Azoarcus olearius: one gene and its partner. The protein of the gene in region 2 binds, or shares a complex with, the protein of the main gene of each other region. Links are inferred from orthologs where the notes say so. Each region holds a gene or a part of one and is shown on either strand. Other genes may lie near its edges. The genes, in order: uvrA and mfd.

The links.
Region 1: the proteins of mfd (region 2) and uvrA are in contact, whole or in part, in a crystal structure (PDB 4DFC), measured with the Escherichia coli proteins. The link is inferred for Azoarcus olearius from one-to-one orthologs.

The regions. Positions count from the first base shown.
Region 1 is NZ_CP016210.1:3,802,089-3,814,359, reverse strand. What follows is about bases 1-3,419. They hold uvrA (excinuclease ABC subunit UvrA), read right to left. Parts: upstream 3,039-3,419; coding sequence 201-3,038; downstream 1-200. Other genes in these bases: dqs_RS17380 (MFS transporter), read left to right, coding at 3,154-3,419; dqs_RS17390 (hypothetical protein), read right to left, coding at 1-121. Outside these bases: more of dqs_RS17380, read left to right, coding at 3,420-4,359; ssb (single-stranded DNA-binding protein), read left to right, coding at 4,411-4,893; dqs_RS17370 (ABC transporter substrate-binding protein), read left to right, coding at 5,070-6,038; dqs_RS17365 (PAS domain-containing protein), read left to right, coding at 6,035-8,641; dqs_RS17360 (response regulator), read left to right, coding at 8,724-9,179; dqs_RS17355 (EAL domain-containing protein), read left to right, coding at 9,200-12,058; dqs_RS17350 (MalY/PatB family protein), read right to left, coding at 12,063-12,271. UniProt on the Escherichia coli protein: The UvrABC repair system catalyzes the recognition and processing of DNA lesions. UvrA is an ATPase and a DNA-binding protein. A damage recognition complex composed of 2 UvrA and 2 UvrB subunits scans DNA for abnormalities.
Region 2 is NZ_CP016210.1:1,927,604-1,944,567, forward strand. What follows is about bases 6,148-10,148. They hold mfd (transcription-repair coupling factor), read right to left. Parts: upstream 9,801-10,148; coding sequence 6,348-9,800; downstream 6,148-6,347. Other genes in these bases: corA (magnesium/cobalt transporter CorA), read right to left, coding at 6,148-6,325; dqs_RS08955 (putative metalloprotease CJM1_0395 family protein), read right to left, coding at 9,909-10,148. In the rest of the region: dqs_RS08920 (ABC transporter ATP-binding protein), read left to right, coding at 1-303; phosphoserine phosphatase SerB, read right to left, coding at 314-1,144; dqs_RS08930 (3-deoxy-7-phosphoheptulonate synthase), read right to left, coding at 1,141-2,217; dqs_RS08935 (putative pterin-binding protein), read left to right, coding at 2,400-2,927; dqs_RS08940 (putative bifunctional diguanylate cyclase/phosphodiesterase), read left to right, coding at 2,980-5,352; more of corA, read right to left, coding at 5,360-6,147; more of dqs_RS08955, read right to left, coding at 10,149-10,562; dqs_RS08960 (hypothetical protein), read right to left, coding at 10,639-11,346; amrS (AmmeMemoRadiSam system radical SAM enzyme), read right to left, coding at 11,416-12,489; N(2)-fixation sustaining protein CowN, read right to left, coding at 12,571-12,912; dqs_RS08975 (Crp/Fnr family transcriptional regulator), read right to left, coding at 13,006-13,686; amrA (AmmeMemoRadiSam system protein A), read right to left, coding at 13,727-14,293; amrB (AmmeMemoRadiSam system protein B), read right to left, coding at 14,274-15,098; dqs_RS08990 (MgtC/SapB family protein), read right to left, coding at 15,146-16,414; ispD (2-C-methyl-D-erythritol 4-phosphate cytidylyltransferase), read left to right, coding at 16,531-16,964. UniProt on the Escherichia coli protein: Couples transcription and DNA repair by recognizing RNA polymerase (RNAP) stalled at DNA lesions. Mediates ATP-dependent release of RNAP and its truncated transcript from the DNA, and recruitment of nucleotide excision repair machinery to the damaged site.

The DNA of each region.
Region 1 (12,271 bases), 1.9 Mb from region 2 along the record:
CGCGCTCGTCGGGTGGGAGATAGACACCCAGTCCGCATGTCTGCAGTGTCTTCAGGAAGCGCGCCCGCCGGTCGATCCGCTGCAGGAAGGCTTCTTTCGGGGTGCTGGGTTTATCGGCCATGATCGATGTCCTCCTCGGCGCAATCCGGCATCGTGACGCGCTGCTCCGGTGTCTGCAACGCCGGTCGTAGGCCTCAGCCCTACCGGCTGTCGGCCGCCCGGGCGAGAAGCGGACCCAGGTAGCGACCGGTATAGCCCAGCCCGGATGCGGCCACGGTTTCAGGCGTGCCAGCGCACACGATGGTGCCGCCGCCGGCGCCGCCCTCGGGGCCGAGATCGACGATCCAGTCCGCTGTCTTGATGACATCCAGGTTGTGCTCGATGACGACGATGGTGTTGCCGTGGTCGCGCAGGCGGTGCAGAACCTTCAGCAGCAGCTCGATGTCCTGGAAGTGCAGCCCGGTGGTGGGCTCATCGAGGATGTACAGCGTGCGGCCGGTGTCGCGCTTGGAGAGTTCGAGTGCCAGCTTGACCCGTTGGGCTTCGCCGCCGGAAAGCGTGGTGGCGCTCTGGCCGAGGCGGATGTAGGCCAGCCCGACGTCGATCAGGGTTTCGAGCTTGCGGGCGACCGCGGGAACGGGGCGGAAAAATTCGAAGGCCTGCTCGACCGTCATTTCCAGCACCTCGTAGATCGTCTTGCCCTTGTAGCGGATCTCCAGCGTCTCGCGGTTGTAGCGGCGCCCGTGGCAGATGTCGCACGGCACGTACATGTCGGGCAGGAAGTGCATCTCCACCTTGACCAGCCCGTCGCCCTGACAGGCTTCGCAGCGTCCGCCCTTCACATTGAACGAGAAGCGGCCGGCGCCGTAGCCGCGGGCGCGTGCTTCCGGCACGCCGGCGAAGAGTTCGCGGATCGGCGTCAGGAGTCCGGTGTAGGTGGCCGGGTTGGATCTCGGCGTACGACCGATCGGCGACTGGTCGACATTGATGACCTTGTCGAAGGCGTCCAGGCCTTCCACGCCGTCGAACGGTGCGGGCTCGGTGCTCGCCCCGTACAGGTGGCGGGCCGCGACCGCCGCCAGCGTTTCGTTGATCAAGGTCGACTTGCCCGATCCTGACACGCCGGTGACGCAGGTGAAGAGGCCGAGCGGTAGATCGAGGTCGACCCCGCGCAGATTGTTGCCGCGCGCGCCACGCAGACGCACCCAGCGGTCGGCTGCCGGCGCGCGACGCTCCGCCGGCAGCGGAATCGCCCGCCTGCCGGACAGATAGGCGCCCGTCAGCGAGTTCTCATCCGCAAATACCGCGGCGGGGGAGCCGCTGGCGATCACGTGCCCGCCGTGCTCGCCTGCACCCGGGCCCATGTCGACCAGATAGTCGGCCGCGCGGATCGCGTCCTCATCGTGCTCGACGACGATCACCGTGTTGCCGAGGTCGCGCAGTGTCCGCAAGGTCGCCAGCAGGCGGTCGTTGTCGCGCTGGTGCAGTCCGATCGACGGCTCGTCGAGCACATACATCACGCCGGTCAGGCCCGAACCGATCTGGCTGGCCAGGCGGATACGTTGGGCTTCGCCGCCGGACAGCGTGTCGGCGGAGCGGTCGAGCGAGAGATAGTCGAGGCCGACGTTGATCAGGAAGCTGAGGCGGTCTGCGATCTCCTTGACGATCTTCTCGGCAACCTGCGCGCGCTGTCCGGTCAGGCTCAAGCCGGCAAAGAAATCGCGGCAGCTGCGCAGCGGCATGCGGCTGACCGCTGCGAGGGGCTGGCCGCCGACCAGCACGTGGCGGGCTTCGCTGCGCAGCCGGGTGCCGCCGCAGCCGGGGCAGGCGCGGGTGGCGCGGTACTTCGCCAGTTCTTCGCGCACCGCCAGCGAATCGGTCTCGCGGTAGCGGCGCTCGAGATTGGGGATGATGCCCTCGAACGGGTGTTCCTTCAGCACCGTCTTGCCGTTGTCGCCCAAGTAGCGGAACGCGATCTTGTCGCGTCCGGAGCCGTGCAGGACCGTCTGCTGCACCTTGGGTGGCAGCGCGTCGAAGGGGGTGTCGAGGTCAAAACCGTAGTGGGCGGCCAGACTTGCCAGCATCTGGAAATAGAACTGATTGCGCCGGTCCCAACCACGCACCGCACCCGCCGCGAGCGACAGATCGCGGTGCGCGACGACCCGGTCGGGGTCGAAGAAGTCCACCTTGCCGAGCCCGTCGCACTTGGGGCAGGCACCCGCCGGATTGTTGAAGGAGAACAGACGCGGCTCCAGTTCCCCCAGCGCAAAGCTGCACACGGGGCAGGCAAACCGCGCCGAGAACAGGTGTTCGCGGCCGGAATCCATTTCTACCGCGATCGCGCGGCCGTCGGCGTGCGTCAGCGCGGTTTCGAACGATTCCGCCAGCCGGCCGCGCAGGTCGGGGCGCACCTTGAGGCGGTCGATCACCACCTGGATGTCGTGCCGACGCCCCTTCTCCAGCGGTGTCATCGCGTCGAGTTCCATCACCTGCCCGTCGACCCGGACGCGCACGAAGCCTTGCGCACGCAGTTCGCCGAACAGATCCTGTTGTTCGCCCTTGCGTCCGCTGACAACCGGCGCAAGGATCATCAGCCGGGTGTCCTCCGGCAGCGCCAGTACGTGATCCACCATCTGCGCCACGCTCTGCGCTTCGAGCGCGTGATCCGGGTGGTCGGGGCAGTGGGGCGTGCCGGCGCGCGCATAGAGCAGGCGCAGGTAGTCGTGGATCTCGGTCACCGTGCCGACGGTGGAGCGGGGGTTGTGGCTCGTCGCCTTCTGCTCGATCGAGATCGCCGGAGACAGCCCTTCGATCAGGTCGACATCCGGCTTTTCCATCAACTGCAGGAACTGCCGGGCATAGGCCGACAGGGACTCAACGTAGCGGCGCTGGCCTTCCGCGTACAGCGTGTCGAATGCCAGTGAGGACTTGCCCGAGCCGGAGAGGCCGGTGATGACCGTCAGGCGGTTGCGGGGCAGGTCGAGGCTGACGTTCTTGAGGTTGTGGGTGCGCGCACCGCGGATGCGGATATCGTCCATGTCGGGAAGGTGCCGGAAGCGGGCCAACGCATGACTATAAGAGAGAAGCCTGCGCCGGGCCAATGCTAGAATCCTTCCCCCGCCCGACCCGATATCCCCTGGAAGTCACATCAGCATGTCTGCCCCTTTGCGCGATCCGATGACGCCCGCCGAGCGCCGCGCCGGCGTCAGTCTGGCGGCCATCTTCGCGCTGCGCATGCTTGGCCTGTTCCTGATCCTGCCGGTGTTCGCAGTCCATGCCCACGAGTTGCGCGGCGGCGATAACCTGACCCTGGTCGGCCTTGCGATCGGCGCCTACGGTTTTACCCAGGCCTGTCTGCAGATCGCCTACGGCGCCGCGTCCGACCGCTTCGGGCGCAAGCCGGTGATCGTTTTCGGCCTGTTGCTGTTCGTGTTCGGCAGCGTCGTCGCGGCGCTGGCGGACGACATCTTCGGCGTGATCGCCGGGCGCGTGCTGCAGGGCTCGGGCGCCATCTCGGCCGCGGTCACCGCGCTGGCGGCGGACCTGACCCGCGACCAGCACCGCACCAAGGTGATGGCGATGATCGGATCGAGCATCGGTCTGGTGTTTGCCGGCTCCATGGTGGCCGCGCCGCTGCTCTATGCACGCATCGGGCTGGATGGCCTGTTCTGGCTTACCGCGCTGCTTGCCGCCGCTGCCATCGGCGTGCTGCTCTGGATCGTTCCCGCCGCCCCGCCGGTGCCGCGGGGCAGCCGCGGCAGCCTGGGTGAAGTGCTGCGCAACGGACAGTTGATGCGGCTTAATTTCGGCGTCTTCGTGCTGCACCTCATCCAGACCATGATGTGGGTGGTAGTGCCGTCGGGCCTGGTGGCGGGCGGCCTCGCGGTCGAGGCGCACTGGAAGATCTACCTGCCGGCGGTGCTGCTGTCGTTCTGCGCGATGGTCCCTGCGGTCATCGTGGCGGAGCGGCGCAACCTGGTGAAGCGGGTGTTCGGCGCCGCGGTGCTGCTGCTGCTGCTGGTGCAAGTGGGGCTTTATCTCAGCGTTGGCAGCGTGATCGCACTCGCCACGGTGCTGACGCTGTTCTTCGTCGCCTTCAATGTGCTGGAGGCGACGCAGCCGTCGTGGATTTCGCGGGTGGCACCGCCGCACGCCAAGGGCATGGCGCTCGGGGTGTATAACACGCTGCAGTCGATCGGGCTGTTCCTGGGTGGCGTGCTCGGGGGCTGGCTCGCGCAGCATTTCGGCACCGCCGGCGTCAGCCTGTGTGCGGCGGCGCTGGCGCTGGCATGGCTGCTGGTGGCGGCGACGATGACGCCTCCGCCGCCCCGGCCGCAGGTCGCGACGGCACGAAACTGACCGAAATCAGCGCCGGCCGCGCAGGCCGGCACGCACTCAAAGGAGAACCGGATGGCATCCGTCAACAAAGTCATTCTGATCGGCAACCTCGGCGCCGATCCGGAAAGCCGCTTCGCCCCCTCGGGCGATGCGATCTGCAACATCCGTCTCGCGACGACCGAAAACTGGCGCGACAAGTCCACTGGCGAGCGCCGCGAAGCGACCGAGTGGCACCGGGTGTCGTTCTACGGCAAGCTCGCCGAAATCGCCGGCCAGTACTTGCGCAAGGGGAGCCAGGTCTATATCGAAGGCAGCCTGCGCACGCGCAAGTGGCAGGACCAGAACGGCCAGGAGCGCTACACCACCGAGATCCGGGCCGACGAGATGAAGATGCTCGGCCGCCGCGAAGGTGGCGATGCGCCGATGCGCGGTGGCGACGATGGCTACAGCGCGCCCGCGCCGCGCCAGCAGGCCGCCCCTGCGCCCGCGTCGCGCCCGGCGCCGCAGCGCGACAGCGGCGGTTTCGGCGATTTCGACGACGACATCCCGTTCTGACATCGTTCCGCGGGCCGCGCACTCGCGTTGCGGCCCGGTTGGCAGGTAGCGCGGCCTCGCAGGCCACGGCGCTATGCCGACGTACTCAAGTCGGCGCACAATGTGTCGAAAGGTAAGCGGCGGTCCCGGTCGGTGCGGGCCGTCGTCCTGCCTTAACCGCCTTGGGAGCGAGCGCCGTGAGACGCCGTCGTTTTCTGCAGTCGATGTTGATGCCGGCGCTGCCGGTGGCGCTGGCACAAGGCTGTGCGCTACGCGAGGACCCCTTGCGCATCGGCGCCAACCTGTGGCCCGGCTATTCGCCGCTGCGGCTGGCCGTGGCCACCGGGGCGCTGGCGCCCGAGGTTGCCGTCGTGCTCGACTTTCCCAACTCGTCGATGGTGCTGACCGCCTTTCGCAACGGCGCGGTGGATGCGGCAGCGCTGACGCTGGACGAGGTGGTCCTGCTGGCGGCCAACGACCAGGCGCCGCGCGTCATCCTGGTGTTCGACTTCTCCGACGGCGCGGACGTGGTGATCGCGCGCGGCGAACTGCGCCGGCTCGACGGCCTGCGGGGCAAGCGCATCGGGGTCGAGACTGAAGCGCTGGGCGCCTACCTGGTCGCGCGTGCGCTTGAGCGTGTGGGCCTCACGCTTGCCGAGGTCGACATCGTTCCGCTGCCGGTGGACCGCCACGAAGCCGCATTCGAGAGCGGACAGGTGGATGCGGTGGTGACCTTCGAGCCGGTGCGCTCCCGCCTGCTCGCGATGGGCGGCCGCCAGCTTTTCTCGTCGTCCGAAATTCCCGGCGAGGTTGTCGATGTCCTGGTGGTCCGCGCCGAAACCCTCGCCCGCCGCCGTGCCGACCTGCAAACCGTCGTGAATGGTTACTTCGGCGGGCGTGCCCTCGCGCTATCCCAGCCCGATGAGGCGGTGCGTCTGCTCGGGCCGCGGGCCGGCGCGGAGCCGGAGAGCTACCGCGCCGCGCTTGCGCTGATGAACCTGCCCGACGCCGCAACCAATCGGCGCCTGCTCGCCGGCCGCGGCGAAGGCTTGAGTGCCACCCTCGAGCGCCTGGCGCAGACCATGGTGGCGCTGCGGTCGATCGAACAGGTGCCGCCCCTGGGCCACCTGCTGGTCCCCGATCTGGTCAACGGGGTCCGCGAGTGAGCGGCCATCTGTCCCTGCGCCGGCTGCTGCTCGGCATCCTGATCGGCTTCGGCTTCATGGTTGCGGCCGGCCAGTTCACCTTCATGCTGCGCACCTACCATGCCGACGCCTTGTCCGAGGTGGCGGCGCTGGCGCGGCACTCCGGCGGCACCCTGGCCGCCAATCTCGAGGCCGCGCTGGTGGAGGGCGATTCGCGCTTTGTCGCGCACCTGGTGGCGCAGAAGATCACGCTGCCGCACCTGTACTACGCCGCCTACGTGGGGCCGGACGACCAGGTGGTGGCCGGAAGCCGTCCGGGGCTCGAGCGGGTCGGATTCGCCCGTCTGGGGCTCGAGACGCCGCCGGCGGACCTCGTCACCGCGGCGCGCCGCACGCTTGCTGGCCAGGTGCGCGAGGAGCCCGATCGCGACCGGCTGTGGGCGGTATTCCCCGTCCGCCTGCCCAGCCTGGGAGAAGTCGCGCGTCAGACCGGTTATACGGTGTTGGCAATGGACACGCGGACCTTGCGCCGCAGTGCCCTTCGCCAGGCGCTCGGGCAGAGCCTGATCGTGTTCGTGCCCATCCTGTTGCTCTCGCTGGGTATCGGGGCGCTGGTCAAGTTCCTGCTGACCGACCGCATCGAGCAGCTGCTCGCCTACGCGCGGTCGCAGGCGCGCGGCAGCAGCCTGCCGAGACCGGTAACCGGCGCCGACGAACTCGGTTTGCTCGGCGTGCAGCTGGCCGCGCTGATGAAGGAAGTGGTGGCCTCGCGCGACTACCACATCCGTTTGCTCGACCGTCTGCCCAACCTGATCTGGCGTACCGGCGCCGACGGCCGGGCCGACTACTTCAACCGCGCCTGGCTCGGCTTTACCGGTTGCAGCCTGGAGGACGGCCAGGGCATGGGCTGGCTGGACTGCATCCACCCCGACGATCGCGAACACTTCGCGCGAACCTTTCGCGCCGCACTCGACGAGCGCTCGCCGTTCTCGGTCGAGTACCGGCTTGCCCACCGCAGCGGAGGCCATCGCTGGGTGTCCGACCACGGCGAGCCGGTGTTCGACGCCGAAGGGCGCCTGCAGGCCTATATCGGCAGCGGCTTCGACGTGCAGCAGGAAAAGGACGCCGCGGCGGAAATCGCGGCCAGCGAGCAGCGCTTCCGCAGCCTGGTCGAACGCACGCTGGTGGGCGTCTACCTCATCCGCGGCGGTCACATGGTCTATGCCAACCCCCGCCTCGCGGAGTGGTTCGGCTATACCCCGAAGGAACTCGAAGGCATGCCGGTGGCGGCGCTGGTCCATCCGGACGACCTGCCGTTGGTGGCCGAAAAGCTGCGCCAGCGTGAAAGCGGCGAACTGGAGTGCGTCCAGTACACCTTCCGTGGGCGCCGCCGCGACGGCAGCTACTTCCCGGTGGAGGCCTACGGCACCCGGATCGAGCAGGCCGGCGGTGCCGCGGTCATCGGCACCTTGCTCGACCACACCCAGCGCGCCCGTTACGAGGCGGCGCTGAAGGCCGCCTCCGAGGTGGTCGAGGCCAGCCCCACGGTGCTGTTCCGGTGGCTGCCGCGCCCCGGCTGGCCCGTGGCCTATGTGTCCGAGAACGTGGATCGATGGGGCTACCGCGCGCGTGACATGCTGCAGCCGGCATTCCGCTTCACCGACCTGATCCACCCCGACGAGCGGGACCAGGTGACGCAGATGGTCGACGGCTTCATCGCCGGGGGCCAGGGCGAATACACGCTGGAGTACCGGATCCGGACCAGCGACGGCCACTACATCTGGATCGAGGACCGCACCGTGGTGCAGCGTGACGACGAGGGGGGCGTGCTCCATCTCGCCGGACTCGCCACCGACATCACCGAGCGGCGCTGCGCCGAGGATGAGGTGCGCGCGCTCAACGCCGAACTGGAGGCGCGCGTGGCGCAGCGCACCGCCCAGCTCGCCGCGTTGAATCAGGAACTGGAAACCTTCGCCTACTCGGTGTCGCACGACCTCAAGGCGCCGCTGCGCGGCATCGACGGCTACAGCCACCTGCTGCTGGAGGATCACAGCGACCGGCTGGACGACGAGGGACGGCTCTTCATCTCCCACATCCGCACCGGGGTGCGGCAGATGGCACGGCTGATCGACGACCTGCTCGCGTACTCGCGTGTGGAGCGTCGCACACTGCAGCGTACCGCCGTAAACCTCCAGGACATGGTGCGTGGCATACTCGCCGAGCGTAGGGCGGAACTCGAACAAGGGCCCGCGCAGATCGTGCTGGAGGTGCCGCCGTTGCGTGTGCAGGCCGACCCGGAAGGGCTCTCCCAGGTCTTGCGCAATCTGATCGACAACGCCCTCAAATATTCACGCGACGCTCAACCGCCGCGCATCGTGATTTCGGCGGCCGAGCAGAACGGCGTCTGTCATATCCGCGTCCAGGACAACGGGATCGGCTTCGACATGAAGTTCCACGACCGCATCTTCGAAATCTTCCAGCGCCTGCAGCGTCAGGAAGACTACGCCGGAACCGGCATCGGCCTGGCCATCGTGCGCAAGGCCGTGCAGCGCATGGGTGGCCGCGTGTGGGCCGAAAGCGCCCCGGACGAAGGCGCGTGCTTCCATCTGGAGCTGCCCGCATGACCAGGCCGGCAGCGCCGCGCGTGCAGCGGTCACCCACTCACCCATGCGCTGCCGTGCAGCGGCGGGAGCAGGAACTGTGAGCATGCAGCGTGAACCTTTCGACCCGCCGGTCATGAGCACGGAGCGTTCCATCCTGCTGGTCGAGGACAACCCCGCCGATCTTGACCTGACGCTGCGCGCGTTTCGCCGCCGCCATCTGCTCAACCCCTTGCTGGTCGCGCGCGACGGCCAGGAAGCCCTCGATTTCATTCCCCGCTGGTCGGCCGGCGAGCCGCTGCCGCTGGTGGTGTTGCTCGATCTCAAGCTGCCCAAGGTGCCGGGGCTGGAGGTGCTGCGCACCTTCAAGGCCAACCCCCTGACCCGCCCGGTGCCGGTCGTGGTGTTGACGACCTCCGACGAGGATGCCGACATCGAGTCGGCCTACAGCCTCGGCGCAAATTCCTACATTCTCAAGCCTGTCGATTTCGACAAGTTCACCCAAGTCGCCAGCCAGATCGAACTCTATTGGTGCGCCCTCAACAAGCCGGCCCGACAGTGACCGCCGAGGGCGGGGAGACGATGAAAGCACTGTACGTAGAAGACAATCCCGCCGATGCCGACCTGCTTCGGCGCAGCCTCGCGCGGGGCATGCCCGCGCTCGCGCTGGAGATCGTCACCAGCATCGGCGAGGCGATGGGCAGGCTTGCCGCCAGCAGCGACTTCGACATCGTGCTGGCTGATCTCGCCCTGCCCGACGGCAGCGGCATCGACCTGCTCAATTGGGTGCGCGAACGGCGGATGCCCGGTGCCTTCGTCGTGCTCACCGGCTCGGGCGACCAGGAGGCGGCGGTCGGCGCGCTGAAAGCCGGCGCCGACGACTATCTGGTGAAGGACGGCGACTACCTCGAGCGCCTGCCGCACACCATCGTCGCCGCCATCGAGCGCGGCCAGGCCGAAGTCGCCGGGCGCGGGCGGCCGATCCGCGTGCTCTATGCCGAGCACCACCGTTTCGACATCGACTTGACGCTGCGTCAGCTGGCCCACTCGGCGCCGCATCTGCGCTTCGAAACCGTCAGCAGCGCGGAAGATGTGTTGCGCCGGCTGCCGGCGTCAGGGGCCGAGCCTTGCGCCGTCGACGTGCTGTTGCTCGACTACATGCTGCCGGGGCTGAACGCGCTCGACCTCACCAAAGTGCTGCGCCAGCAGCGCCGGCTCGACATTCCGATCGTGATGGTGACCGGGCAGGGCAGTGAGCAGACCGCGGCCCAGGCGCTGCGGCTGGGTGTGTCGGATTATCTGGTCAAGCACGAAAGCTATCTGCACGAGTTGCCGCTGGTGCTCGACAAGGCGTTTCGCCAGGCCGAACTGGTGCGCGAACGGGCCGCGCTGCGGACGATGACCCAACGCCTAGAGGAGGTGCTGGACTGCAGCCCTTCCGTCAATTACACGCTCACCCGCGGTGAAGAGGGATGGGTGGGCACGTGGATGAGCCACAACCTCACGCGGATGACCGGGTTCAGCGTGGCCGAGGCGCTCGCGCAGGGATGGTGGGCACGCACTGTCCACCCGGACGATCTCGAGCGGGCGTCGCGCGCGGTCCGCGCGGTGGAGGAGGACGGTCACTATGTCCACGAATACCGCATCCGTTGTGCCGACGGCGGGGTGCGCTGGATCCGCGATGAACTGCGCGCGGTGCGCGACGAGGGCGGGCGCGTGGTGCGTGTCGCCGGCGTGTGGATCGACATCACCGAGCAGCGCCAGGCCACTGAACTGCTGCGACTGAACTCCGCGGTCATCGAAAGCACCCACGACGGCGTGGTGCTGACCGATCTCGACGGTGCCATCGTCGCGGTCAACCGCGCGTTTACCGAGGTCACCGGCTACAGCCGTGACGAAGTCGTCGGGCAGAATCCGCGTTTCCTGCAGTCCGGCCGCCACGATCGCGGCTTCTACCTGTCGATGTGGGCCGCGCTCAAGGAGGCAGGCCACTGGCAGGGCGAACTGTGGAACCGGCGCAAGAACGGCGAACTGTTCCCCGAGTGGCTTACGCTCAACGCGGTGCGCAATGAGGTCGGCCACGTCACCCACTACGTGGGCGTGTTCACCGACATCAGCAAGCTCAAGCAGACCGAGGACCGGCTGGACTACCTTGCCCACCACGATCCGCTGACCGACCTGCCCAACCGCCTGCTGGTGCTGTCGCGGCTGGAGCACGCGCTCGACGGCGCGCAGCGGCGGGGATGCCGGGTGGCGGTCATGTTCCTCGATCTCGACCGCTTCAAGACGGTCAACGACAGCCTCGGGCACGCGGCCGGCGACGAACTGCTGCGCGCGGTGGCCGCCCGGCTGCGCGGTGCGCTGCGCGAGGAAGATACCCTCGGCCGGCTCGGCGGCGACGAGTTCATGGTGCTGCTCGAACACGTGGAGGCGCCGGCGGACGCCGCCGTGGTGGCAAAAAACCTCGTGGAGGTGCTGGCGGCGCCGTTTGCGCTATCCAACGGCCACGAGGTATTCATCCGCGCGAGCATCGGCATCAGCTTCTATCCCGACGACGGCGACGACTTCATGACCCTGGTGCGCAACGCCGACGCGGCGATGTATCGCGCCAAGGCCCAGGGCCGCAACACCTACGGCTTCTACACCGAAGACCTGATCCGCTCCGCGACCGAGCGGCTGGCGCTTGAAACACGCCTGCGCCGGGCACTCGAGCACGACGAGTTCGTCGTCTATTACCAGCCTGTGCTGGGCGTGAAGGATGGCCGTCTGCTCGGCGCGGAAGCCCTGGTGCGCTGGAAACCGCAGGGCGAACCAATGGTGTCGCCCGCCGCGTTCATCCCGGTGGCCGAGGAAACCGGCCTGATCGTGGCACTGGGCGAATGGGTGCTGCGCGACGCCTGCAGGCAGGTCCGCGAGTGGATCGACGCCGGTTACGCCTTCGGCCAGGTCGCGGTCAATCTGTCGGCCGAGCAGTTCCGCCGGCAGGACGTCAGCGCGATGCTGGCGACGGTGCTGGCCGAAACCGGCTTGCCGGCAACGCAGCTGGAACTCGAGATCACCGAGAGCAGCCTGCTGGAGGCGGGCGAGCATGCGGTCGGCTTGCTGGAGCGGCTGAAGCAGCAGGGCGTGGGGCTGGCGATCGACGACTTCGGTACCGGGTATTCCTCGCTCGCCTACCTCAAGCGCTTTTCCATCGACAAGCTCAAGATCGACCGCAGCTTCGTGCAGGACATCGCCGACGACAGCAACGACCTGGCGATCGCGTCGGCCATTGTCGCGATGGCGCGGGCGCTCGACATGGCGGTGCAGGCCGAAGGCGTGGAAGGCGAGGCGCAGCTCGAGCTGCTGCGCGGACTGGGCTGTGGCAGCTACCAGGGCTACTTGTGCAGCCCGCCGCTGCCGGCGGACGAGTTCGAGGCGCGCTTCCTGCGGCTGCGCTAAACCCTCAGCGCGCGGTGAGCGCGCGCCGCATGCGTGCCAGCGCTTCGTCCAGCGTCGCCCGGCTGCAGCCGAAGTTGAGCCGCACGAAACCCGGCATGCCGAACGCGCGTCCGTCGGACAGGCCGACGCCGCCGGCTTCGAAGAACGCGGCCGGGTCGTCGAGTCCGGCGTCGCGACAGTCGATCCAGGCCAGATAGGTGGCTTCCGGCCGCG
Region 2 (16,964 bases):
CGGGTTGGTCTGGGCGGGCGGCTGCGCCACTATCCCAAGCATTTGTCCGGGGGCGAGCAGCAGCGCGTTGCGCTCGCCCGCGCCTTCGCGCCCGATCCGCGCCTGCTGCTGGCAGATGAGCCCACCGGCAATCTCGACGCGGAAACCGGGCGCGCGGTCATCGAGCTGATGTTCAGCCTCAACCGCGAGGCAGGTACCACGCTGATCCTGGTAACGCACGACGAACATCTCGCCGCCCGCTGCGGCCGCGTGCTGCGGATGCAGAGCGGGCGGCTGACCGAGGCGGTCGCGACCGCCGGCTGATCCCTGCGCTTCAGTCGAAAAACTTGAGGATGCCGTCGAGCGCGACGTGGTCGAGACAGCAGCTGGCCACGGTGCGCAGCACCGGCTTGGCCCGGTAGGCAACGCCGAAGCCGGCGGCGCTCAGCATCGGGATGTCGTTGGCTCCGTCGCCGGCGGCGATCACCTGGGCGGGCGCGAGCCCAAGCTGGTCGCGCAGGCGCACCAGGTGCGCGGCCTTCGCCGCCCCATCCACGATGTCGCCCACCACCCGGCCGGTCAGGCGGCCGTCGGTCACCTCCAGCACGTTGGCGTAGGCGTGGTCGAAGCCGAGGTGTTGTTGCAGCCGGCTGGTGAAGTAGGTGAAGCCGCCCGACACCAGCACCGTGGTGATCCCGGCCGCCTGCAGCCCCTTCAGCAGCCGCTCGGCGCCGGGGTTGAGCTGCAGGCGTTCGCGGTACACCGCTTCCAGCGCGGTTTCCGGCAGGCCGGCCAGCAGCGCGACCCGGCGCGTGAGCGATTCGCGGAAGTCGATCTCGCCGCGCATTGCGGCCTCGGTGATCGCCGCCACCTCGGCCTTCAGCCCCTGCATGTCGGCGATCTCGTCGATGCACTCGATGTTGATCAGCGTCGAGTCCATGTCGGTGACGAAGAGGCCGAAGTCGCTCAGCCGGCGTCCGTCCTCGATCCAGGCCCAGTCGAGCGCCGCCGCGGCGCAGTGGGCGGCGATGCCCTCCACGGGTTGCGCGCCCAGCAGGCGGAAGGACTCGGCCGTGACCTGCTCGATGCCGCGCGCCGCGGTGAGCTTGGCGAGCGCCTTGAGCGCGACCGTATCGACGTCCGCGCCCTGCACGACAAGGTTCATGCGCGCTCCCGGCGGGCCAGCGCGTCGCGCAGCACGCCGTGGGCGCTGCGGATCATGTCCACCGTCGTGTCCCAGCCCACGCAGGCGTCGGTGACCGAACAGCCGTACTTCAGCTGCGACAGGTCGGCCGGGATCGCCTGGTTGCCGGCTTCGAGGTTGCTCTCGATCATCAGCCCGACCACCGAGCGGTTGCCTTCACGGATCTGGTGGATCACGTCCTTCATCACCAGCGGCTGCAACTCGGGCTTCTTCCACGAGTTGGCGTGCGAACAATCGACCACGATGTTCACCGGCAGCTTGGCCTTGGCCAGCGCCTGCTCGGCAAGCGACACCGACACCGTGTCGTAGTTGGGGCGGCCGCCGCCGCCGCGCAGCACCACATGGCCGTGGCGGTTGCCGCGGGTGCGCAGGATGGCGGACTGACCCTGGCCGTTGATGCCGAGGAAACTGTGCGGGTGCGCCGCCGAGATGATCGCGTTGATCGCCACTTCAAGATCGCCGTCGGTGGCGTTCTTGAAGCCCACCGGGGTCGACAGCCCGGAGGCCATCTCCCGGTGGGTCTGCGATTCCGAGGTGCGGGCACCGATCGCGGTCCACGTCACCAGGTCGCCGTAGTACTGGGGCGCGTTCGGGTCCAGCGCCTCGGTGCCGGTGGGCAGGCCGATCTCGCACACGTCGAGCAGGAAGCGGCGGGCCTTTTCCATGCCCACGTCGATGCGGAAGGAGTCGTCCATGAAGGGGTCGTTGATGAAGCCCTTCCAGCCGGTCGAGGTACGCGGCTTCTCGAAATAGACGCGCATCACCAGCAGCATGGTGTCGGAGACTTCGTCGGCGAGCGCCTTCAGGCGCCGCGCGTAGTCCAGCCCGGCGACCGGGTCGTGGATGGAGCAGGGGCCGACGACGACGAACAGGCGCTTGTCGCGGCCTTCGAGGATGTCGGCGAGCGCCTTGCGCCCCGCCAGCACGGTGGCCGCCGCGCGGTCGGACAGCGGCACGCGCGCCTTGATCTCTTCGGGCGACGGCATGTGGTCGACGGTGGCGATGTTGAGGTTTTCGGTCTGGGCGACAGACATGAGGCGCTCCCGGATGCGGCCTGGAAAAGGCGGAATTGTAACTCCGAAGGGCTTCGGCTCGCCTGCGGCGGTGTCGATGCCGCGGGGCGTGACGCATGCCCCGCTGCGCGCGCGATCGGGCCGGCCCCGGCTAGGTGTAAACCACTATAATCGCGCGATTTTCCGTTCGCCCAACCGCGCCGATGAAGCTTCGCGCCGCCGTCCTGCTCGCCTGTTGCTGCCTGTCCTGCGGGGTGGCCTTCGCCGCCGCGGGTCCGGTGCCCGAACCGGTACGGCTGCCCGCGGCCGCGCATCCCGATGCCTCGCAGACCCTGCGCTTCGCTAGCGCTGGCAGCGTGCGCGAGTTGTCCCTGGCCGACATCGAGGCGCTGGGGCTGCACGAGGTGCGCACCGCCACGTTCTGGCCGGCGGACGACGGCGTCTACCAGGGCGTGTTGCTGCGCGACGTGCTGAAGGCCGCCGGCCTGGGCGATGCCCTGGCGGTGCGCGTGGCCGCGCTCGATGGTTTTTCGCAGCTGCTGCCGCGCGCCGACTGGATGCGCTGGCCGGTGCTGCTGGCCACCCGCCGCGACGGCAAGCCGATGAGCGTGCGCAACAAGGGGCCGTTCCGCATCATCTACCCGCGCGACATGAGCCCGGCACTGGATGATCCGATCTACCGGCTGCGCTGGGTGTGGCTCATCCGCAGCATCGAGGCGGTGGCCGAATGAGCCCATCCCTGCAGTCGGCCGCGGTGGTGCGTTGCCGCCGGGGAGTCGCCCGATGAACGCCGTGCGTGCGTGGTTGGCCCGCGTCCATCGCAACCGCTTTCCGCTGCTGGCGCTGATCGTGTTCGTCGGTTCGCTGGCGGGCGTGATGCTGCTGTCGTCCAGCGTCGGACGGATCGCGTCGGCGCTGCCGCTGACCTCGCTGTACAAGGAGCGCGACTTCGCGGCTTTGCTGACCGACGTGCTCGAACTCGAGGCCAAGCTGGAGCTTGCCGCCGCCGCGCCCACCCCGGAACACCTGCAACGGCTTGCCTTCGGCCTCGACATGGCCTTCCTGCGCCAGCGCGACAACGCCGCCAGCTACGGTGACTCGCGCTTCGACGGCGTGGGCGAGATCAGCGCGCGGCTGGACGCCGTGCTGGAAGGTATCGACGCCAGCCTGCAGCGCGGCGACACCGCGGCCGCGACGCTCGTGCGCCATGTCGACGAAGTCGCGGTGCTGCGGAGCGATCTCCAGCGCCTCAACGACGCGGTGTTCCAGCGTTCGATGCAGCAGGCTTCCGCGCAGCGGGCCGCGCTGGACCGGCTCGGCAGCACCTCGACCGCGATGATCGTGCTGCTCGGCGCCTTCGGCCTCGGCCTGGTGGCGATGCTGCTGCGCCAGCAGGGCAGCATCAAGGCGCTCGAAGAGCGCGACCGCGAACTGCGGCGCGGCGAGGCGGTGCAGCGCGAACTGCGCGAACGGCTGGAGAAGATCGCGGACAACGTGCCCGGGGTGATCTACCAGTTCCGCTGCTGCGCGGACGGGCACATCGAATTCCCGTATGCCAGCCGCGGCCTGCACACCATGTTCGGGATCACGCCCGAGGTCGCGGCGCGTGACGGTTCGGCGGTGCTGGCGGCAATCCACCCCGACGACCGCGAGGTGGTCGCCGGCGCGATCCGCCGCTCGGCCGAAACCCTGCAGCCCTGGGTGTGCGAATACCGCATCGAACGCGCGGGCGGCGGCTACCGCTGGATGAGCGTGTTCGCCACCCCGCAGCGCGAACGCGACGGCGCGACGCTGTGGCATGGCCACTGCCACGACGTCAGCTCCTACAAGGCCGCCGAGGACGAGATCCGCCATCTCGCCTTCTACGATCCGCTGACCGGGCTGCCCAACCGCCGCCTGCTGATGGACCGCCTGCGCCATGCGCTCGCCACCCATGCGCGCAGCCGCCACCACGGCGCACTGCTGTTCATCGACCTCGACAACTTCAAGACGCTCAACGACACCCAGGGCCACCAGTACGGCGACATGCTGCTGCGCCAGGTGGCGGCGCGGCTGTCCGCCTGCGTGCGTGAGGCCGACACCGTCGCCCGCCTCGGCGGCGACGAATTCGTCGTGATGCTTGAAGACCTCGACCGCGACAAGGGCGCGGCAGCGCGCCAGGCCGAATCCGCGGGCGAGAAGATTCTTGCCGCGCTCAACGACGCCTACCAGCTCGACGGCCGCGAGGCCCACAGCACGCCCAGCATCGGCATCACGCTGTTCGATGCCGCCGACGCCGAGATCGCCGAACTGCTCAAGCGCGCCGACCTTGCGATGTACCAGGCCAAGGAAGCCGGCCGTAACACGCTGCGCTTCTTCGATCCGGTGATGCAGGCCACGGTGGATGCGCATTCCGCGCTCGAATCCGAGCTGCGCCGCAGCCTGCGCCAGGGCAACTTCGCGCTGCTGTTCCAGCCCCAGCTGGACCGCGACGGGCGGATGACCGGCGCCGAGGCGCTGGTGCGCTGGCATCACCCGGAACAGGGGCTGGTGTCGCCCGCAGCCTTCATTCCGCTGGCCGAACGCACCGGCCTGATCCTGCCGCTGGGACGCTGGGTGCTGGAGAACGCCTGCGACAAACTGGCGGAGTGGGCGGCCGATCCGGAAACCGCGCATCTGACGCTGGCGGTCAATGTCAGCGTGCGCGAGTTCCGCCACCCGGGCTTCTGCGACCAGGTCGAGCGTGTCCTGCAGCGCACCGGCGTGGCCCCGGGGCGGCTCAAGCTGGAACTGACCGAGAGCCTGCTGCTGGAAGACGTGGAGGACGCAATCGAGCGCATGGACCGCCTGAAGCGGCTGGGCGTGGGCTTTTCGCTCGACGACTTCGGCACCGGCTATTCCTCGCTCGCCTACCTCAAGCGCCTGCCGCTGGACCAGCTCAAGATCGACCGCTCCTTCGTGCGCGACGTGATGACCGATCCCAACGACGCGATCATCGCCCGCACCATTATCGCGCTGGGCCAGAGCCTGGGGCTGGATGTGCTGGCCGAGGGCGTGGAAACCGCGGAGCAGCACGACTTCCTGCTGCGCCACGGCTGCCAGAGTTTCCAGGGCTATCTGTTCGGCCGTCCGCATGCCGAACTCGGCCACGCCGGGCGCGGCGCCACGCTGCACTGAGGCGCGGCTACAGCCAGTTGGCTTTCTTGAAGCGCCAGTAGAGGAAACCGCAGGAACCGCCGATCAGCAGCAGCGCCAGCGGATAGCCGTACTTCCAGTCCAGTTCCGGCATGTGGGAGAAGTTCATGCCCCAGATGCCGGCAAAGGCGGTCGCCACCGCGAAGATGCCTGCCCAGGCGGCGAGGCGCTTGCTCACCTCGGTCTGGTCGATCGTCACCATCGACAGGTTGACCTGGATTGCGGTCGCGATGGTCTCGCGCACGCTGTCCAGCGTGGCGTTGAGGCGGGTGAGGTGATCATAGACGTCGCGGAAGTACTCGCGGCTGTTGGCGCACACCGGCGGCACGCGGCCGCTGTGCAGCTTGCCGGTCGCTTCCATCAGCGGCGTCACCGCGTGCTTGAGCACCGTGACCTTGCGCTTCAGGCGGTAGAGGCGGCGGATGTTGGAGCGCGCGGCGCCCTTGGTGAAGATGCGTTCCTCCATCGCCTCCAGGTCGGTCTCCAGCTTTTCGATCAGCGGGAAGTAGCGGTCCACCACCGCATCCATCAGCGCGTAGAACACGTAGCCCGAGCCCTTCGCCAGCATCTTCGGTTCGCGCTCGCAGCGCGCGCGCACGCCAAGGAAGTTCTGCTTGCTGCCGTTGCGTACCGAGAGGATGTAGTTGCGGCCGACGAAGGCGTGCACCTCGCCGACGACGAGCTGGTTGCCTTCCTCCTCGATCAGGTGCATCACGCCGAACACCTCGTCGTCGTACTCCTCCACCTTGGGGCGCTGATGGCCGTGGTTGGCGTCCTCGACGGCAAGTTCGTGGAGGTTGAACTCCTCCTTCATCTGCGCCATTTCCTCCGGCGTGGCGTCCTTCAGCGCCACCCACACGAAGCAGTCCGGCTTCTGCAGGTAGTCGGAGATTTCCTCCACGTCCAGCGCCGCGAGCTTGCGGCCGTGCTGGTAGGCGATGCAGTTGATGAGCATGGGCGTCTCCAGCGGGCGAGGGCTACAGCTTCACCGCATCCAGCAGTTCGCGCACCGCCTTCACGCGCTGGCGCAGGTCGGGCAGGTTGGCGCGGCGGATGAGCTTGTCGGGGCCGGCCATCTTGGTGCTTTTGTCCTTCTGGATCAGGAAGATGACCTTGGCCGGGTCGATCGGCGGATTGGGCCCGAACTGCACGCTGATCTGCGCCTCGGAGGCGTCCAGCTTCTGCACGCCGCGGCTTTGCACCAGCAGCCGCAGGCGATGGGTTTCGATCAGCGCGACGGTTTGCGGCGGCAGTTCACCGAAGCGGTCGATCAGCTCTTCCTGCAGCGCGCGCAGGTCGTCCTCGGATTCGCAGTTGGCGAGGCGCTTGTACAGCGTCAGCCGTTCCTGCACGTCGGGGCAGTAGTCGGTGGGCAGCAGCGCCGGGGTGTGCAGGTTGATCTCGGAGACGACCTCCAGCGGCTGCGACAGGTCCGGCTCCTTGCCGGCCTGCAGGTCCTTGACCGCGCGCTTGAGCATTTCGGTGTAGAGGCTGAAACCGACCTGCTGGATCTCGCCCGACTGGTTCTCGCCCAGCACCTCGCCGGCGCCGCGGATCTCCAGGTCGTGCATCGCCAGGTAGAAGCCGGAGCCCAGCTCTTCCATCATCGAGATCGCTTCCAGCCGCTTCTGCGCCTGCGCGGTGGGCTTGGCGTGGGCGTCCGTCAGCAGGTAAGCGTAGGCCTGGTGGTGCGACCGCCCGACGCGGCCGCGCAGCTGGTGCAGCTGGGCCAGCCCGAAGCGGTCGGCGCGGTTGATGACGATGGTGTTGGCGGTGGGGATGTTGATGCCGGTTTCGATGATGGTGGTGCACAGCAGCAGGTTGGCGCGCTGCTGGGTGAAGTCGCGCATCACGCGTTCCAGCTCGCGCTCCGGCAGCTGGCCGTGGCCGACGACGATGCGCGCTTCCGGCAGCAGCTCCGCCAGCTCGTTGCGCACGTTCTCGATGGTGTCGACCTCGTTGTGGAGGAAATACACCTGGCCGCCGCGCTTGAATTCGCGCAGCACCGCCTCGCGCACGATGCCCTTGCTCCAGCGCTGCACGAAGGTCTTGATCGCGAGGCGCTTCTGCGGCGCGGTGGCGATCACGGAGAACTCGCGCAGCCCCTCCATCGCCAGCCCCAGCGTGCGCGGGATCGGCGTGGCGGTCAGCGTCAGGATGTCGACCTCGCTGCGCAGCTGCTTCAAGGCTTCCTTCTGGCGCACCCCGAAACGGTGTTCCTCGTCGATGATCACCAGCCCGAGGCGCTTGAACAGCACGTCCTTCTGCAGCAGGCGGTGGGTACCGATGATGATGTCCACCTTGCCTTCGCCCAGCTGCTTGAGCGCTTCGGCCTGTTCCTTGGCGGACTTGAAGCGCGACAGCTCGGCGATCTTGATCGGCCAGTCGGCGAAGCGGTCGGCGAAGGTCTGGTAGTGCTGTTCGGCCAGCAGCGTGGTCGGGCACAGCACCACCACCTGCTTGCCGTCGGCCACCGCGATGAAGGCAGCCCGCAGCGCGACTTCGGTCTTGCCGAAGCCGACGTCGCCGCACACCAGGCGGTCCATCGGCCGGCCGGACTTCATGTCGCCCACCACCGCGTCGATCGCGGCCTGCTGGTCGGGCGTGGTCTCGAAGCCGAAGGCCTCGGCGAAGGCTTCGAGGTCGTGCTGCTTGAAATCGAAACGGTGGCCGGGGCGGGCGGCGCGCTGGGCGTAGAGCGCCAGCAGTTCGGCGGCGGTGTCGCGCACCTGCATCGCCGCCTTCTTCTTGGCCTTTTCCCACTGGCCGGAGCCGAGGCGGTGCAGATCGACCGCCTCCGGGTCGGCACCGGCGTAGCGGGTGATCACATGCAGCTGCGACACCGGCACGTAGAGCTTGTCGCCCCCGTTGTATTCCAGGTGCAGGAACTCGGTGTCGCCCTCGCCGAGGTTCATGTGGATGAGGCCGAGGTAGCGGCCGATGCCGTGCGACACATGGACCACCGGATCGCCCAGCTTGAGTTCGGAGAGGTCGCGCAGCCAGCCCTCCATCGTCGCCGCCTTCTTCGACTCGCGGCGGGCGCGGCTGCGGGCGGTGGTGGCGTACAGCTCGGCCTCGGTGACCACCGCGATCTTCGCGTCGGGCAGCAGGAAGCCGGCGGCAAGCGGCGCGACCCCGAGCGCGAGCGGCGCGTCGGTATCGAGGAAACCGGCGAAATCGGCGCTCGCCGCGGGTTTGAGGCCGTATTCGGCGAGAAACTCGGCCATCGTCTCGCGCCGGCCCGGCGAATCGGCCAGCAGCAGGATGCGGCCGCCGTCGCGGCCCCACTCACCCGCCTGGAAGGCCTTGAACTTGTGGAGCGGATCGGTCGCCTTGCGCTCCACCGCCAGCTCCGGCAGCGGCAGGGCCGCATCGGCGAGCTTGCTGTCGGCTCCGATCGCGATCCGCGGCCGGTCCTTCAACGCGAGGAAGAAGGCTTCCTCGCTCAGGAAGAGCTGCTCGGGCGGCATCACCGGGCGGCTGCGGTCGCCCTTCAGCAGGTCGTAGCGCGAGCGCGTGTCGCGCCAGAACTCGGCGATCGCCCCGGGCACGTCGCGATGCAGCAGCACCGGAACATGGGTGGGCAGGTAGTCGAACAGCGTGGCCGTCTCGTCGAAGAACAGCGGCAGGTAATACTCGATGCCGGCCGGCGCGATGCCGTTGGAGACGTCCTTGTAGACCGCCGCGCGGGTGGGGTCGCCCTCGAAGCTTTCGCGGAAGCGGCTGCGGAAATGGGTGCGGCCCTTGTCATCGAGCGGAAACTCGCGCGCCGGCAGCAGGCGGATTTCCTTGGTCGGATACACCGTGCGCTGCGAGTCGGGATCGAAGGTCTTGATGCTCTCGACTTCGTCGTCGAAGAGGTCGATGCGGTAGGGCAGCGCCGAGCCCATGGGGTAGAGATCGACCAGCCCGCCGCGCACCGAGAATTCGCCCGGGCTGACCACCTGGGTGACGTGGGCGTAGCCGGCCAGCGCCATCTGCTTGCGCAGGGCTTCCACGTCGAGCCTGTCGCCCTGCTTCATGAAAAAGGTGTAGGCCGCCAGGTAGGCCGGCGGCGCCAGGCGGTAGAGGGCGGTGGGGGCGGGCACCAGCACCACGTCCACCTCGCCGCGGCTGACCGCGTACAGCGTGGATAGGCGTTCGGAGATCAGGTCCTGGTGCGGCGAGAAGCTGTCGTAGGGCAGGGTTTCCCAATCGGGCAGCAGGTGGCTGCGCAGGTCCGGCGCCACCCAGGCGAGTTCGTCCTGCAGGCGCTGGGCGTCGATCGGGTTGGCGGTGATCACCGCGATCATCCGGCCCTGGCCCGCGAGCTGGGCGATTGCGAGCGCGTCGGCCGAGCCGGCCAGGGCGGGCAGGTCGAGCCGGGCTCCGGGTTTCGGAAAGGCAAGGCGGGCGATGGCGGGCAGCAGGGAATCGAACGAACGGGGCATGGGCAAAACGGACAGTGAACGGAAGTGCCGGCAGTGCGGGGAAATCCGGCTGCCGGCGTGATAGGAAGAAGGGATTATAGGCGAGGGGGGCGGCGATCCGCCCGGCGCTCAGGCGTAAGCGTTGATCTGCTGCCCGCCGGTATCCGGTCGCGTGCCGGCGATCAGGCGTTCGAGCGCGGCGCGGTGGTCTCGTCCCGGGCCGGGGTCAGCCGCCTCGCGCCCGCTCCCCGGCGCGGTCTTGTCGGCACCGGCCCGTTCGGCCTGCTGCAGTTCGGCGCGCGCTTCGGCGGCCATTTGCGCTGCCTCTGCGGCCACCCGGCGGTCTTGCGCCGAGGGTTCGGCGGGGGCGAGGGCCGCGGCGCGGATCTGTTCGGCCTTGCGCAGGGTTTCCTCGGGGCTGCGGCCCGCCGAGGTGTCGATGCTGACTTCGCCACCGACCGCGTAGCGCTTGCCGTCCGGTCCGGTTTCATAGCTGAAGCTGGCGCCGCCCATCGCCAGCCCGCCGCTGGCGGCGAGATGGGCGGCCTCGTGGGCGCGCACTTCGTCGTCGCGCTGCTGCAGGGCCTGCAGCACGCGTTGCTCGGCTTCGCTGAGGCGGTTGTAGCCGGCAGCTGCGCCCGGCGCAGCAGCTTGCTGCGCGCCGCCGTCCTCGGCGGGGGCGGCGTCGCCGCCCGGTTCTTTTGCGGAACGCTGTTCCGGCGCCGCCGGGCGGATGGGGTAATAGGGGAGGGCACCGCTGGCCCCGGCCACTGCGCCGATCATGAACGTAGGGCTGGCCGGCGGCGGCCGGCGCGTTCAGTGCTGTGGGCCAACGGCGGCACGGCGGTCTTCCGCGGGGTCAGGCCACGCCGTCGGCGAGCGGGGGAACCAGCGGCGCGTTGTCCGCCGCGGACGGGTGGGCCGCGGCCGGCAGCTTCTGCGCCAGCCATTCGGCGGTCAGTCGTGCCGCCGAGGCCACGACGGCCTCACCGGCATGGTGCAGCTCGTCACCCTCCACGCGCTGCCAGTCGCGGCTGCTGCCGAGCAGTTCGTAGGCCTGTTGCAGCATCGCGTGGTGGGGATCGCTGCGGCCGACGATGAAACGGGTGGGAACGCGCAGTGCGCGCAACTGGCCTGCGCCGGCGAGGTCGGCGCGGCCGCCCAGGCAGACGATGGCGGCAAAGCGTTCCGGCGACTTGACCGCCGCGCGGATCGCCGCCGCGCACGCGGTGTCGTTGGCCACCAGCCCGACCGGCAGCGCCGCGAGCGGCGGCTGGTGGCCGATCCATTCCGAGGCGGCGAGCAGGCGCTGGCCAAGCAGTGCGGTGTTGTAGCGGACGTCGGGATCGCGCACCTGCTCGTAAGGGCTCAGCAGCTTCAGCGTCAAGGTGGCGAAGCCGCTCTCCTGCAGACTGTGGGCGACCGCTTCGTCCTGGCGCCGCTGCGCTTCGGCACCGCCGGGTTCGAGCACGACCGCCAGCCCGCGCACGTCGGGCGCGTGGGACAGCAGCCCTTCCAGCCAGACGGTGTCGGCGGAGATGGCGATCGGGGTGTGGCGTAGCTTCACGGTGGGCGGGGCAGCGGAATGGTGAGTCGAGCATCGCATAGCGCCCGGGCCGCGACAAGGCAGAAATGCTCAGGTTCCGCGGTGGATGGCGACCGGGATGCGGCGTGGCCCGAAGGGTGTGTCGAAGTGGCGGAAGCGGCCCGCAAGCGGCCGGCCGCAGTCGGGGCAGGTGCCGTCGTCCTGCAGGCGGTATTCGAGGATGGTGTACCAGTCGCGCACGATCAGCCGGGTGCCGCAGCCCGCGCAGCAGGTGGTGCCGCCGGTGCTGTCGTGGACGTTGCCGGTATAGACGTGGTGCAGGCCGGCGTCGAGCGCAATCCGCCGGGCCCGCGATAGCGTGGCAGGCGGCGTTGCGGGGAGGTCGGTGAGCTTGAAGTCGGGGTGGAAAGCGGTGAAGTGCAGCGGTACCTCGTCGCCGAGTTCGTCGCGCACCCAGCGGCTGAGCGCCTGCAACTCGGTATCGCTGTCATTGCGGCCGGGAATCAGCAGGGTGGTGATTTCCACCCAGACGTCGGTTTCGTGGTGCAGCCACACGAGGGTGTCGAGCACCGGCTGCAGGTGTGCGCCGCAGAGCTGGACATAGAAGTCGTCGGTGAAACCCTTGAGGTCGACGTTGGCGGCGTCCATGTGGGCGTAGAAGTCGCCGCGCGCCGCTTCGGTGATGTAGCCCGCGGTGACTGCCACCGTTTTCAGGCCGCGCGCATGACAGGCCTGGGCAACGTCGATCGCGTACTCGGCGAAGATCACCGGGTCGTTGTAGGTGAAGGCGACACTGGCGCAGTCGAGGTCGGCCGCGGTGCGGGCGATCTCGTCCGGAGATGCCTGATCCATCAACCGGTCCATGTCGCGCGACTTGGAGATGTCCCAGTTCTGGCAGAACTTGCACGCGAGGTTGCAGCCCGCGGTGCCGAAGGAGAGCACGCTGGTGCCCGGCAGGAAGTGGTTGAGCGGCTTCTTCTCGATCGGGTCGATGCAGAAGCCGGAGCTGCGGCCGTAGGTGGTCAGCACCATCGCGTCGCCTTCGCGCATGCGCACGAAGCAGGCGCCACGCTGGTCGGCGTGCAGCTTGCAGTAGCGGGGGCAGAGGTCGCACTGGATGCGGCCGTCGTCGAGACGGTGCCAGTAGCGGGCGGGGTGGTTCATCGGGACTCCGGCGCGGGCCTTACCGGAGTAGGACAGGGTGGGCGCCGCGCGGTTTCCGCCACGACCCCGCCGATGCGGGATTCAGCAGCACTCTTCCTCGATTTTCTGCAGCAGCGCGAGTGCGTCGTCGTCCTCGTAGGTTTCGAACAGCTCGCGGATCATGTTGATGTAGCTGTGGACCAGGAAGAGTTCGTCGCAGCGTTCGCTGCTGCGGCCTTCCAGCTTGTCGCGGAACTTGTCCCAGAAGGCGTTGCCCTTCGTCGGGTCGTCGATGTGGCGGCGGATGTGCTGCATCAGGATGCGAGCATTGCCGTCGCAGTCGATGCCGCAGAAGGAGACATAGCGGTCGGGCTTGTCGAGCGCTTCGGCGAAGGGATTGTTGAGCGGGCGGGCGAGCTGGTCGCGCGGGTCGGGAGCGTTCATGGCGGGTCGCGGCGCAAAAGGGTGGATGACGGACGGCATTGTCCGGATGCCCTGGGCGCGCGTCTGTCAGCCAGACGACAAAACGCGCCGCGTTCAGTCGCCTTGCGCGCGGCGTTTCAGTTCCGCGGGGTCCAGCAGCAGCACCGCGCGGCGGCCGTCGCGCGCGATCACGCCTTCACGCACCAGCTGGTTGATCAGCGACGACACCGTCTGCCGCGAGGTGCCAAGGAGGCGGGCGATGTCTTCGGTGCGCAGCTGCACCGGTATCCGCAGTCCGGCCGGCAGGGCGGGGTCTGCGCCGCGCGCGAGGCCGAGCAGGAAGTTGGCAAGCCGCGCCGCGACGTCGCGGAAGGCGAGGTTTTCGATGATGTCGATCGAGCGCGCGAGCAGCCGCGCGAAGACGCGGATCGTGACCGGCATCAGCGCAGGGTCGGCGAGCAGGCGGCCCTGGAAGTGCGCGGTATCGGCCATCAGCAGCGTGCAGTCGGTGACGGCCTCCACCCAGGCACGGGTGTGGGTGCAATAGACCTCGCCGGGTTCGAGGAAGGCCAGCGTCAGCTCCTTGTCCTCGCCGGACAGGAAGACCCGCAGCCGGCCCTGCTGCAGCACGAACACCGTGTTGCCGCCCGCGCCGGGGGTGGCGATGAAGCTGCCGCGGCTGTAGTGGCGCACGGTGGGCGTCTGGAAAGGTTGGTCGGCGCCGAGCGCCGCGCCCAGCGGATGGCTGGCGACGTCCAGCGCGACGCCGGCGGGATGACCGGAGCCCGGCTTCACCGTGTCGTGCCCGCCGCGGCCGCGCGACAGCGTGCCGGCCTCATGCGCGCGGCGCCTCCAGCCACTTCTGCACCTGGTAGCGGGCGGCCATCAGATTGGCGGCCGGGCGCTGCGGGTCGAGCCCGGCTTTGCGCTTGAGCGCGGCGAGAAAGTCCTGCGGCTGCGGCAACTGCTCCCACACCTGGGGCAGGAAGGTGGCACTGCGGCAGCCGGAGAACAGGATCAGGCCGTCTTCGCCCGGCCGCAATTGCGCGAGCAGGGCGTCTTCGTCGGCGAAGTCGAGGAATTCCGGTTCGGACAGCAGCGACACCTCGATCTCGGTGTGATCGAGTTCGTCGGCGGTCAGCGGCGGAAAGCGGGGATCGCGGCTGGCGGCTGCGACGGCGTTGGTGTCGAGGTCTTCCGCGAGCGGACGTTGCGCGCGCACGCTGCCGATGCAGCCGCGCAACTCGCCGCGCTGGCGCAGGGTGACGAAGCAGGCACCGCGCGCGGTCAGCTCGGGCTCGGTGGCGTCGGCGGGCGCCGCCGCGAGGCCGAGGTGGTGGGCGATCGCCTGGCGCGCGCGGGCCAGCAGGCGGGGGCCGAGGTCAGTGGTGGAGGGCGGCATCGGGTATCTGGTCGCAGAAGGCCACGCTGGCGTAGCCCACCACGCGGCTGCGGTCGCCGGCGGTATCGCCGGAGTTGCGCAAATCCAGCAGATGGGGCTGGAGGTGGTGGCGGCGCGCGACGCGGATCAGGCCATTGAGCGGGGTGGCGCCGCAGGCCTGGTCGTGCTCCACGGTGCCGTGCAGCGACAACACCTGTTCGATGGTGGCGCGGTCGCAGGTCTGCGCCTGGCGGTAGGGGTGGTAGTGGGACAGGTCGCTGCTGATCACCACCAGGGTTTCATGTCCGCCCCACAGGGTTTCCAGCAGCGCGGCGGTGTCCTCGCTGCTCGCGTTGCCCACCAGCAGCGGCACCAGTTCGAACGATTCCAGCACGGTCTGCAGGAAGGGCAATTGCACTTCGAGGCAGTGTTCGAAGGCGTGGGGGCGGTCGTCCACCACCACGCCTGGGTGATCCTGCAGCGTCAGCCAGTCGGGGCGGCTGAGGCGGACTTCGCCCAGCGGGGTGGCGAAGGACTGCGCGGCCGGCAGCGCGAAGCCGTCGACCGCCATCCGGTGCGCCGGGCCGAGCAGCACGACGCGGCTGATCTCGCGCCGCAGCGGCGCGACGGCGGCAAACGCGCTGGCCGCCACCGGGCCCGAATAGATATAGCCCGCGTGCGGCACGACGATGGCCTTGGGCGCGTAGACGACATTGAGCGGAACGGCGGAACTGAGCATTTCGCCGATCTGGGTGCGCAGCACGAGGTCGTCGGCGGGGTAGAACTGGCCGGCGACGGCGGCCGGGCGGACGGAAGCGATGGCCATGATGAGGAGCGGGCGGAAAGCCGGGCGGTGCGAAGCTGATGGTGAAATTATAGGCCGGGGGCGGCGAAGGCGTGCCAGCCTATCCCCGCCAGCAGGCCCAGCCCGACCGCCGTCATGCCCGCGAGGACCCGTGCGCCGAGTGCGCGTCCGCCGATCACGGTGGCAAGGCCGGCCTTGAACCCGAGGTTGGCGAACATCGCGAGGCCGATCGCGACGACGGTGGGGCCGGCTTCCAGCTTGTCGAGGTTGAACAGGCGCAAGCTGGACAGCGTGATCGCGTCCACGTCGGTAAGGCCGGAGACGATCGCCAGGAGGTAGAGGCCGCCGGTTCCGACGAGGTCGGACAGCCAGGCCGCGCACAGCAGCACCACCGCGTAGAGCACGCCGAAACCGAGCGCGGTGCGCAGTTCGGTGGGGTTGCCGGTGCTGGGCAGTACCGCGGTGCCGCCGAGCTGGCGCCAGTTCCACAGCAGGGCCAGCACGCCGGGGACGAGGGCGGGCGCCGCGACGGCGGCGAGCCCCGGCACGACGGCGGGAGATACCACCGCGGCGATCGCGGTGACGCGCACGACCATGACGAGGTTGGCCATCAGGATCACCAGCGCTGCCATCGGCGCAACCGCATCGGATTCGCGCGCATTGCGCGCATAGACCAGCGTGGTCGCCGTGCTCGAGGCCAGGCCGCCGAACAGGCCGACAAAAGCGGCGCCGTAGCGCGCCCCGGCGATCTGCAACGCCGCATAGCCGGCCAGGCTGACGCCCGAGATCAGCACCACCATCAGCCAGATCTGGTAGGGGTTGAGCGCCTGGTAGGGGCCGAACTCCTCATCGGGCAGGATGGGCAGGATCACCAGCGACAGCACCGAGAACTGCAGGATGGAGATGAGATCGCGCGCGCTGAGCCGCGCCACCATGCCGCGCAGTTCGGCCTTGAAGTAGAGCAGCACGGTGGTGCCCACCGCCAGCATCACCGCCAACCGGGCGTAGCCGTACCACACTGCGGCGCCAAGGCAGAAGCACACCAGCAGCGCCGCGACCGAAGTGGTGCCTGGATCGGTGGGGTCGGGGTGGCGCAGGTAGGCCGCGATGATCATGGTCGCCACCGCCGCCATGCCGACCGCGAGCGGCGCGATGCTGTGCAGGCTCTGGCCGAGCAGCGCCGCCAGCGCACCCAGCATGCCGACCAGCCCGAAGGTGCGCAGGCCGGCGCGCGCCGACGGCACCCGTTCGCGCTCCAGGCCGATCAGCAGGCCGATGCCGATCGCGATCAGGAAGGCTTCGATCTGCGCGGGGTCGAAGGGCACGGAGTAGGGCATGCCACGGGTCCTTGTTGTGGTTTGGCGTGGGCGGGAGGTGCCAGCACTGTAGTCGATGCGGGTGGAAGCGGAAACCGGCTGCGGGCGCGGCGGCTGGCGCGGTTAGAATCCGCGCCATGCAGAATTTCCATCCCCGCCATTTCGCCATCGTGCCCGCCGCCGGCAGCGGCAGCCGCATGGGCAGCGAGCGTCCCAAGCAGTACCTGCCGCTGCTCGGCAAGCCCCTCATCCATCACACGCTGTCGGTGCTGTGCGCCGCGCCTGAGATCGACAAGGTGTTCGTCGTGCTGTCGGTCGGCGATGCCGAGTGGGGCCGCCACGACTGGCGCGCGCTGGGGCCCAAGCTGGTGCCGCTGTTCTGCGGCGGTCCGACGCGCGCGGATTCGGTTCTGGCCGGCCTGCGCGCGATCGCCGGCGAGGCGGTGCAGAGCGACTGGGTACTGGTGCATGACGCGGCGCGGCCTTGCCTCGCGCCCTGGCATATCGACAAGCTGGTGCGCGAACTCGCCGGCGACGAGGTCGGCGGACTGCTTGCGGTGCCGGTGGCCGA